Regions from separate parts of the Streptosporangium sp. NPDC023963 genome, predicted to be linked through region 3. Evidence: riboswitches for the same ligand, from Rfam matches in the RefSeq annotation. Region 3 holds a riboswitch; each other region holds the start of a gene.
The links. Region 3 has a riboswitch for S-adenosylmethionine ahead of AB0F88_RS36710 (aminotransferase class V-fold PLP-dependent enzyme). Riboswitches for the same ligand answer to the same signal wherever they lie in the genome.
Positions count from the first base shown of each region.

Region 1: another riboswitch for S-adenosylmethionine. It lies ahead of thrC (threonine synthase); the one in region 3 lies ahead of AB0F88_RS36710 (aminotransferase class V-fold PLP-dependent enzyme).
Region 2: another riboswitch for S-adenosylmethionine. It lies ahead of AB0F88_RS04135 (glutathione S-transferase C-terminal domain-containing protein); the one in region 3 lies ahead of AB0F88_RS36710 (aminotransferase class V-fold PLP-dependent enzyme).

Region 1 is NZ_JBEZZK010000033.1:27,452-30,717, reverse strand. Features, by position in the region: gene thrC (threonine synthase) at 1-1,151, opposite strand, end outside; SAM riboswitch class I at 1,166-1,308, opposite strand; gene AB0F88_RS43940 (S1 family peptidase) at 1,543-3,120, opposite strand.
Region 2 is NZ_JBEZZK010000001.1:984,657-987,922, reverse strand. Features, by position in the region: gene AB0F88_RS04145 (ABC transporter permease) at 1-701, shown strand, start outside; gene AB0F88_RS04140 (DUF402 domain-containing protein) at 793-1,314, opposite strand; SAM riboswitch class IV at 1,367-1,479, shown strand; gene AB0F88_RS04135 (glutathione S-transferase C-terminal domain-containing protein) at 1,519-2,454, shown strand; gene AB0F88_RS04130 (FAD/NAD(P)-binding protein) at 2,451-3,266, shown strand, end outside.
Region 3 is NZ_JBEZZK010000018.1:98,688-101,953, forward strand. Features, by position in the region: gene AB0F88_RS36700 (cytochrome P450) at 1-345, opposite strand, end outside; gene AB0F88_RS36705 (TerC family protein) at 367-1,230, opposite strand; SAM riboswitch class IV at 1,462-1,577, shown strand; gene AB0F88_RS36710 (aminotransferase class V-fold PLP-dependent enzyme) at 1,630-2,976, shown strand; gene AB0F88_RS36715 (NADH-quinone oxidoreductase subunit D) at 2,994-3,266, shown strand, end outside.

The sequences.
Region 1 (3,266 bases), on a different contig from region 3:
GCGACCAGCTTGCGCAGCACCCCGACGACGACGCCTCCGGCGGTCTCGGCGAAGATGCCCTCGGTCCTGGCCAGCAGCCGGATCGCGTCGACGATCTCGGCGTCGGTGACGTCCTCGACCGCGCCGCCGGTGCGGCGGGCGATGTCCAGGACGTACGGGCCGTCGGCCGGGTTGCCGATCGCCAGCGACTTGGCGATCGTGTCCGGCTTGACCGGGCGGATCACGTCGTGGCCCGCCTTGTAGGCGGCGGAGACCGGGGAGCACCCCTCGGCCTGGGCCGCGAAGATCTTGTACGGCCTGTCCTCGACCAGACCGAGCGCGATCAGCTCCTTGAAGCCCTTGTCGATCTTCGTGAGCTGCGAGCCCGATGCGACCGGGATGACGATCTGGTCGGGGATGCGCCAGCCGAGCTGCTCGGCGATCTCGTAGGCCAGGGTCTTGGACCCCTCCGCGTAGTACGGCCGGAGGTTGACGTTGACGAAGCCCCACTGGTCGCCCAGCTCGTCGCCGATGAGCTCGGAGCAGAAGCGGTTCACGTCGTCGTACGTGCCCTCGATGCCGATGAGCCTGCCGCCGTACACGGAGGCCATGACGATCTTGGCCTGCTCCAGGTCGGAGGGGATGAACACGCAGGCGTCCAGCCCGGCCCGCGCGGCGGCGGCGGTCACGGCGCCGGCCAGGTTGCCGGTGGAGGAGCAGGAGAGGGTGTGGAAACCGAAGTTGCGGGCCGCCTCGACGGCGATGGCCACCACGCGGTCCTTGAAGGAGTGCGTGGGGTTGCCGGAGTCGTCCTTCACGTGCAGGGAGCGGATGCCCAGCTCGCGGGCGAGGTTGCCGGCGTTGACGAGCTTCGTCCAGCCGGGCGCCATGTTGGGCTTGGTGGCCACGTCCTCGGGGACGGGCAGCAGCGAGCGGTAACGCCAGATGTTGGTCGGCCCCTCGGCGATCCGCTCCCGGGTCACACGCCCGAAGTCGTACGCGATCTCAAGGGGCCCGAAACACTCGTTACAGGCGAAGCTGGGGCCGAGGTCGTAGCGGGCACCGCACTCCCGGCAGGAGAGGGCGACGGCGGGGCCGAAGCGCGGGTCTCGCGCGCCGCCGGCACGACCGGAGGAGGTGGTGGGGTTGTTCTCAGTGGTTGCGAGCGCCATGAAGCGAGGCCTTTCCCTCATCTTCGTCTGCGGACCACCCTGGTCACAGACCGGAATTGGCACCTGTCCCGGCCGACCTCGTTCAGATCACGAGTCTTGAACCGGGATGGTTGCCGGGGCTTCGCAGGGCCGGTCCCTCCACCCCTCTGGATGAGCAAATATTCAGTTGGAAACCTGACGCGCAGGTCCTCAGCACTCTACCCCGCCCTGCCGCCCTCCTGACTCCTTGTCTCACTGTGCGAGACATGGCGTGTTACCCAGCGGACAACCGGACGCGGGCCGCCGGTCGCGAGGCACCCGGCGCACGGCCCTGACGGCAGGCGAGGCCCCCGCCGGGCCCGCGATCCTCGGTGATCGCGGGCCCGGCGGGGGCCTCATCCCTTCCCGGCCGTCAGCGCGAGAGGCGACCCGCCGGAGCGGTCACGGAACCCGGAACCCGGAACCCCAGGGTGTAGGGGCCGGAGCCGGCCGCGCTGACCACCCGGTAGCGGTAGTAGCCGGGCGTGCCGGTGTAGGAGATCCTCTCGTCGGGACCCGCGCTGTCGGAGGTGGCGACGACCGGCCAGGTGCTGCCGTTCCACTTCTGCAGGTACAGGTCGAAGTCGGTGCCGTCGGCGCCGTCCAGGCAGGCGGTCTGGAGACCTCCGACTGTCAGCCTGTAGTACAGGCCCCTCGGCTGGTAGACGGACCGGCCGGCGGCCAGGGTGCCGGTGTAGGTGTTGGGGAAGCCGGTGCAGGTGCCCGTGACCGGCGGCGGCGGGTTGCCCGCGGTGGTCCTCAGGGTCAGGCCGTAGGCGGTGAGGATCGGGGCGATCGGCTGGAAGTAGGTGGTACCGCCCTGGCTGCAGTCTCCGGAGCCGCCGGAGGTGACGCCCTGGGCCTGGTCGACGGAGATGAACGAGCCACCGGAGTCTCCGGGTTCGGCGCAGACGGTGGTGCGGGTCAGCCCGTTGACGGTGCCCTGGGGGTAGGTGATGCTGGCGTCGCGCTGCTGGATGAGACCGCAGTGCCAGTCGGTGGTGGAGCCCGACCGGCAGACCGAGGCCCCCTCGATGGCGATCCGGGCGCCGGCGACGGGCACGGTGCCGCCCTGGCCGTTGTCGACCGTCGGGGTGGCCGTCCAGTTGCTGTTGGTCAAGACCCAGGCGTAGTCGCTGCCGGGGAAGACCGAGCCCTGGAAGGTGCCCTGGGTGACGCGGTTGAAGCCGGTGGTGGCGTTGCCGGTCCTGCCGCAGTGGCCGGCAGTGACGAACCCGTTCTGGGTGCCCTTGAGCACGGGGAAGCCGATCGAGCAGCGGCTGGTGACGCCGATGTAGTAGGCGTTGCCGCCCACCAGGTCGTACAGCGGCTGGGGAACCTCGGTGGAGGGCAGCACGACCACCGCCGCTCCGTCCACCCCGGCGCTCTCGATGACGTTTATGGCAGCCTCGGGCTTCGGGGAGAGGACGACCACCTTGTTCCTCTTCACGTCGACGAAGCGCGCGCTCGACACGAGCGGCTGCGGGGGCAGGCTGTTGTCGACCGCCTGCTTGATCGCGGTGAGCTCCACCAGCGACCTGGGGACGATCTCGGCCTGGGCACCCGCGCCGAGGATCGTCGGGATGTCGGCGGCGCTGGTGGTGGCCACCACCAGGGTGTGCGCGCTGGTCCCTCGCAGCCAGGTGCCGCCGAAACGGGGGCCGAGCCTCCTGGCCATCTGCAGCGCGACCGGGGTCAGGCGGGCCTCGTTGAGCAGCCGGGCCTGGGCCTGTGCCGGGGTCAGGCCCAGGTCGCGCTCGAGCGCCTCCAGCATGCCCGGCGGTGGTTTCCGCGCGGCCGACATGGCCCACGCGGCCATGTCGGCGGACGGGGCGGCGGGCGCGGCCGGAGCACCCTTCGCCTGGCGTTCGGCGCCGGCCGGTACGGCGGCCAGGGCAAGTGCGGTGGCCGTCAGGACGCATGCCGTGGAAACGGCGTGTCTGCGGAACATGTGGTCTCTCCTCGACCTCGGCTTGCACAGCGTGAGGGGAGATCGCCACATGTCACCGATTGATCACGCGACGTGGGCAACGCCACCTTAAATCAGGTGAGACCGTCAGGGCAGCACGCCACGCGGAGGTGCTCTTCGACTGGTTC
Region 2 (3,266 bases), on a different contig from region 3:
CGCTGCGCAACCTCGACGCGCTGCTCACCTCGTTCCTGATGCCCGTCCTGGTCATGCTGCTGTTCGTCTACCTGTTCGGCGGCGCGATCCAGACCGGCGTCGACTACGTCACCTACGCCGTCCCCGGCATCCTCGTCATGTGCGCCTCCTACGGCGCCTCCCTGACGGCGGTCGCCGTCAGCCACGACATGAGCCGGGGGATCGTCGACAGGTTCAGGTCGATGGACGTCGGCGGCGGTGCGTTCCTGGGCGGGCACGTGGCCGCCGGCACCGTGCGCAACCTCAGCTCGCTCGCCATCGTGTTCGCCGTCGCGTTCCTGCTCGGCTTCCGGGCGGACGCGGGCCTGTCCGGCTGGGCGGCCGCGGTGGGCGTCCTGGTGGTGTTCGTGCTGGCCATGTCCGCGGTCTCGGCCCTGGTCGGCCTGCTGGCCAAGACGCCGGAGGTCGCGGGCGGTTTCACCTTCCTGGTGATGTTCCTGCCCTACCCGAGCAGCGCCTTCGTCCCGGTGCACACCATGCCCGCGTGGCTGCACGGGTTCGCGGAGAACCAGCCGGCCACACCGATCATCGAGTCCGTACGCGGCCTGCTGCTCGACCGGCCCGTGGGGAGCGACCCGTGGAAGGCGCTGGCCTGGTGCGGCGGCCTCCTGCTGATCTCGGCGATCTTCTCCGGCAGGATGTTCCGCCACCGCGCCCGCTGAGGTCACCCCGCCAGCTGAGGTCACCGCGCCCGCTGAGGTCGCGGGAGTGCCGGGGGCGCCTGGGGCCGCCCCCGGCACCACTGGCCGGGGCTCAGGTGACCAGGGCGAGCCAGCGCGGCGCGTCCCCGAAGGGGGAGGTGCGGGAGGTGACGGCCTCCATCAGCCAGGCGGCCGAGGCGCGGGCGTTCTCGACCACGCCGGGCGGGTAGGCGTACTTGACCCGGTGCTCCTCGAACTCGTCCTCGTCGTCCAGGAAGACCCGGCTCGGGCGGCCCTTCAGCAGGTTCCGGCGGGTCCGGATCACGTCGAGGTCCAGGTCGACCATGGTGACCTCGCCGTCTTTCCACTCCGGCACCGTGGAGACGTCGCAGTAGATCTCGTGCTTGTGCGGGGCGGCGTTGAAGGCGGCCGTCCACCACGCGTCGCGGGGGAAGAGCATCACGGACGGGTGCGGCCAGGGGACCGCGGGACCGTCGCCCTTGTAGCCGCTGGAGTCGGCCACGCAGCCCGTCCACACCCCGTGCTCGTCCTCGCCGAGCAGCAGGCCGCGGTGATGCCAGTGCAGTGACCCGTCGTACTTGCGGTAGACCACGTTCACACTCTCATAGGACATTCCCCGACACTAAGGCTTGACAGAGATCTATGTATTTCCTACCTTCTAAATAGGTTAAGAGTGTCAGTGAGAAGCCCCGGCTGGCTGACCGGCAACCCTCGCACCGCGGCGGGGTGCCCCCGGGGGAGACCTGGCGGCACGGTGGGCGTGCCGCAAGCGCGGACCCCCTCACCAGGGTCACCGAGACATGCCCGGGAGCGCCACATGTCGAAGACCAGCACACTGAACCACGCGAGCCCCGTCGACCTCGACACCCACGGCCACTACCGGCCCGGTGGCAGGCCCGGCCCGCGCTACCCCTTCCAGGGGCGGATCGGCACACCCACCTTCCCCGCCGAGCCCGGGCGCTACCACCTCTACGTCGCGGCCGTCTGTCCGTACGCGCAGCGCGCGGCCATCGTGCGCTCCCTCAAGGGACTCCAGGACGTGGTCTCGCTCTCCTACGTCGACGACGAGCGCGACGGGCGCGGGTGGGCGTTCCGCGAGCGGCGCGGGGCCGACCCGGTCAACGGGTTCACCCTCCTGCGGCAGGCGTACGAGGCGACCGAGCCGGGCTTCGACGGGCACGTCTCGGTGCCGGTCCTGTGGGACAGGGCGACCGGCCGCATCGTCAGCAACGACTTCCCCGACATCACGATCGACCTGGCCACCCGGTTCGGCGGCGACCCCGAGGCCGACCTCTACCCCGAGGAGCTCAGGCCGGAGATCGACGAGCTCAACACGAGGATCTACGAGATCGTCAACACGGCGGCGGGCCGGGTGGCGGCGGCCACCACCGAGGCCGCGTACACCGAGGCGCGCGGGGCCGTGGTCGCCTTCCTGGACGAGCTGGACGCACGCCTGGCCGACCGCAGGTTCCTGTTCGGCTCGGGGATCACCGAGGCGGACGTGCGGCTCTGGCCGACCCTGCTGCGCTTCGACCTGAGCGACAACCCGGCGGCCAGGATCAGCGAGCGCCCGCTGACCGCCTTCCCCAACCTGTGGGCCTACGCCAGGGACCTGTACGCCCGCCCCGCCTTCCGCGAGAACACCGACTTCACCGTCATCGCCCGCCCGTCGGGCGAGACCGACGCCTGGCGGATCCCGGTCGAGCCGCTGCACGCGGACTGGGACCAGCCGCACCGCAGAGCCGCCGTATGAGCGCCTCGATCGCCGTCGTCGGCGCCGGGCCGACGGGCACCTGCCTGGTGGAGCGCATCTGCGCCAACGCCGCCGACCTGCTCGGCTGGCCGTCGCTGGACGTCCACGTGATCGACCCCCACCCGCCGGGCGGCGGGCGCGTGTGGCGCCACGACCAGCCGGACCTGCTCTGGATGAACTCCACCGCCGCCGACGTGACGCTCTTCACCGACGAGTCGGTGCGCTGCGAGGGACCGATCCGCCCCGGGCCCACGCTGGCCGAGTGGCTCGGCGGCGACCCCGGCAGGTTCGCCTCCCGCCCGGCGCAGAACGGCTACCTCTCCCACGTCTTCCGGCAGGCGGTGGCGACCGCCCCTCGCGGCGTCCGGGTGCACGTGCACGCCGCCCGCGCCGTCGACCTCGCCGACGTCCCCGGCGGGCAGGCGGTGACGCTGGACGACGGCCGGACGATCGAGGTCGACGCGGTGATCCTGGCCCAGGGACACGGCGACGTGACGCCGACGAGGGAGGAGAGCGCGCTGGCCGATCTGGCCGCGCGCGCGGGGCTGCGCTACCTGCCCACCGGCTACACGGCGGACCTCGACCTCGACGGCGTTCCCGCGGGGGAGCCGGCGATCGTGCGGGGGATGGGGCTGGCCTTCGTCGATTTGATGGTGCTGCTCACCTCGGGCCGGGGCGGCCGGTTCGTCCGCGAGTACGACGGGGAGCTGGTCTACCTGCCCAGCGGGCGCGAGCCCCTCCTGCACGTGGGGTCGCGGCGCGGCGTGCCGTACCACTCCAAGACCGGTTACCCCTTCAAGGGCGCCCGCCCG
Region 3 (3,266 bases):
GGGGCGGAGCGCCTCGACCATGCGGGGGGTGAACGCCTTCGACACCAGCCGCCGGAGCCTGGTGTGCACCGGCGGCTCGACATCGAGCATTCCCGCCCTGATCACCCGCCAGAACGGGTCCTGGAACTCGGGGTCGTCCGGCCTGCCGAACTCCTGGTGCGAGGCCACGTGCAGGTAGGAGCGGCCGAGCCTGCGGTCCCGCAGCAGCGCGTTGACGTCGGCGTGCCTGGCCACCAGCCACTGGCCGGTCGGTTCGAAGAAGCTGACCGGCCGCTCCCGCCTCAGCTCGTCGTAGACGTCATAGGGGTGGGCGACGAATTCCGGATTCCAGGGATCAAAGCGCACGTAAGCATCGTAATCCCCGGTTCAGGATCCGGCCCGCTCGTCCGGCTTCCCCCTCTCGACCGGCTCGTCCGCCCGGCCCGCCGGAGCCCCCTGAACCACCGGCGTCTCCGGGCCGGTCCCGCCCTCGGCGCCCTCGGCTCCCTCGGTCTCGTAGCGGGAACGCAGCTCGACCGGCTTCCGCCTCGCCTTGCCGCGCATCCGGATGTTCAGCAGCTCCACCAGCAGCGAGAACGCCATCGCGAAGTAGATGTAGCCCTTGGAGATGTGCTGCTCGAACCCCTCGGCGATGAGCACGACGCCGATCAGCACCAGGAAGGACAGGGCGAGCATCTTGATGCTCGGGTGCCGGTCCACGAAGCGGCTGATCGGCCCGGAGGCGACCAGCATCACGATGACCGAGACAATGACGGCCGCGATCATGACGCCCAGCTCGTCGACCATGCCGACCGCGGTGATCACCGAGTCGAGCGAGAAGACGACGTCGAGGATCATGATCTGGATGATCACCGAGGTGAAGGACGAGGCGACCCTGCCCTCGGAGTGGCCGGAGTCGCCCTCCAGGCTGCCGTGCATCTCGTGGACACTCTTGCCCAGCAGGAACAGGCCGCCGAGTATCAGGATCAGGTCGCGCCCCGATATCCCCTGGCCGAAGACCTCGAACATCGGTTCGGTGAGCCTCACCACCCACGACAGCGCCAGCAGCAGCAGGAGGCGGCTGATCAGGGCGACGGCGAGGCCGAGCTTGCGGGCCTTGTCGCGCTGCTCGGGCGGGAGCTTGCCCACCAGGATCGAGATGAAGATGATGTTGTCGATTCCCAGGACGATCTCCAGGGCGACAAGGGTGAAGAACCCTATCCATATCTCCGGGCTGGTCACCCAGTCCATTGCTTTCTCCTTCGTCGGCCGACGCCCGCACACCGTCGGCTGGCTGCCCGAACGCTTCTTCGGTTGACTCCCAGGACGACCGGGAGAGGCCCTGAGTTCCTTCCCTCTGATCACGCTTCGCTGGCAAATTCGCCGGGCGGTCCCGGCGGCGCTCGCTCCTGCCCCGATATCGGGTTGATCACGTTTCGGACTTGCGGGGCACCGCGGGGTGTCGGTTATAGTTCCCCCGTAGGTCATGAGTGCCAGTGACAAGCCCCGGCTCGCTGGCCGGCAACCCTCGCGTCCGCGGCGGGGTGCCCCGGGTGAGGACCTGGTCCGGCACGAGGTGTGCCGGGCAAGCGCGGGCTCCAGGCACCTGTGTCATGGGTTGGGGTCCGATGACCTCGAAGGAGCCCTGGCATGTCCACCCTGACGATCCTCAGCACCCCCGAGAGCACCGCAGAGAGCGCCGCCGTCGCTCCGGTGACCGTCCCCGAGAGCCGTGTATCCGGCGTGTCCGGCGTATCCGGCGTGTCCGGTGACCGCCCGATCCCGGCCGTGCTCGGCTCGGACCTGGAGGTCCCGGTCAGGGGCGGCAGGCTCGTCCGCTACGCCAACCTCGACTACGCCGCGAGCGCCCCCTGTCTGGAGCCGGTGAGCGCCGCCGTCGCCGCCGCGCTCCCGGCCTACTCCAGCGTCCACCGCGGCGCCGGGTACGCGTCCCAGCTGACCACGGCCCGCTACGAGCAGGCCAGGCACACGGTGCGCGCCTTCGTCGGCGCCCGTTCCGACGACTCGGTGATCTTCACTCGCAACACCACGGACGCGACCAACCTGCTGGCCCGCAGCCTGCCCGAGGGCACCACCGCCGTGGTCTTCGACACCGAACACCACGCCTCGCTGCTGCCCTGGGAGCGGGTCGTGCGGCTGGCGGCCCCCGCCTTCCCCGGCGAGGCCGTCCGCGCTGCCGACGACGCCCTCGCCTCGATCGACGGCCCCAAGCTGCTGGTCGTGACCGCCGCCTCCAACGTCACCGGGGAGCTCTGGCCGATCGCCGCGCTGGCCCACATCGCCCACCGCCACGGGGCCCGCGTCCTCGTCGACGCCGCGCAGCTCGTCCCGCACCGCAGCCTCAACCTGACGGCGCTCGACCTGGACTACGTGGTCTTCTCCGGCCACAAGCTCTACGCGCCGTTCGGCACCGGCGCGCTGATCGGCCGTTCCGACTGGCTGGCCGAGGCCGAGCCGTACCTGCGGGGCGGCGGCGCGGTGAAGGCCGTGAACGACGACGGCACCGAGTGGCACGACGACCCCGAGGCCCGGCACGAGGCGGGAACCCCGAACGTGCTGGGCGCCGTCGCGCTGGCCGCGGCCTGCGACGCCCTGACCGCCACCGGCTGGACCCCGCTGGTCCGCGAGGAGGAGCGCCTCCTCGGGCGCCTGCGCGCGGGCCTCGCCTCCGTCCCCGGCGTGCACGAGCTGTCCCTGTGGGGCCCGGACCACCCGCGCGTCGGCATCGTCTCCTTCGTGGTGGACGGCTTCACCGCCCGCGAGGTCGCCGAGGCCCTGTCCGGCGACTACGGCATCGGCGTCCGCGACGGCAAGTTCTGCGCCCACCCCTTCGTACGGCACCTGCTGGGGGCCAAGGACGGCGGCTGCGACGACGTCACCGCCTCCGCCGTCCGCGCCTCCATCGGCATCGGTACCACCTCCGAGCACGTCGACCGGTTGATCGACGCCCTGCGGGATCTTGCCTCGCGCGGCTGACGTGACAGCATGGCCCTATGACTGAAGGCGCGCCCCGTGAGCTGAACGTGGGGCTGGGAGCCGGGGCCGAGGCCGTGCGGGGGGCGCACGGCAAGGAGCTCGCGACCGAGGACATGATCCTCAACATCGGGCCGCAGCACCCGTCCACGCACGGCGTGCTGCGGCTGCGGCTCACCCTGGACGGGGAACGGATCAGCTCGGCCGAGCCGATCGTGGGCTACATGCACCGGGGCGCGGAGAAGCTCTTCGAGGTGCGCGACTACCGGCAGATCATCGTGCTGGCCAACCGG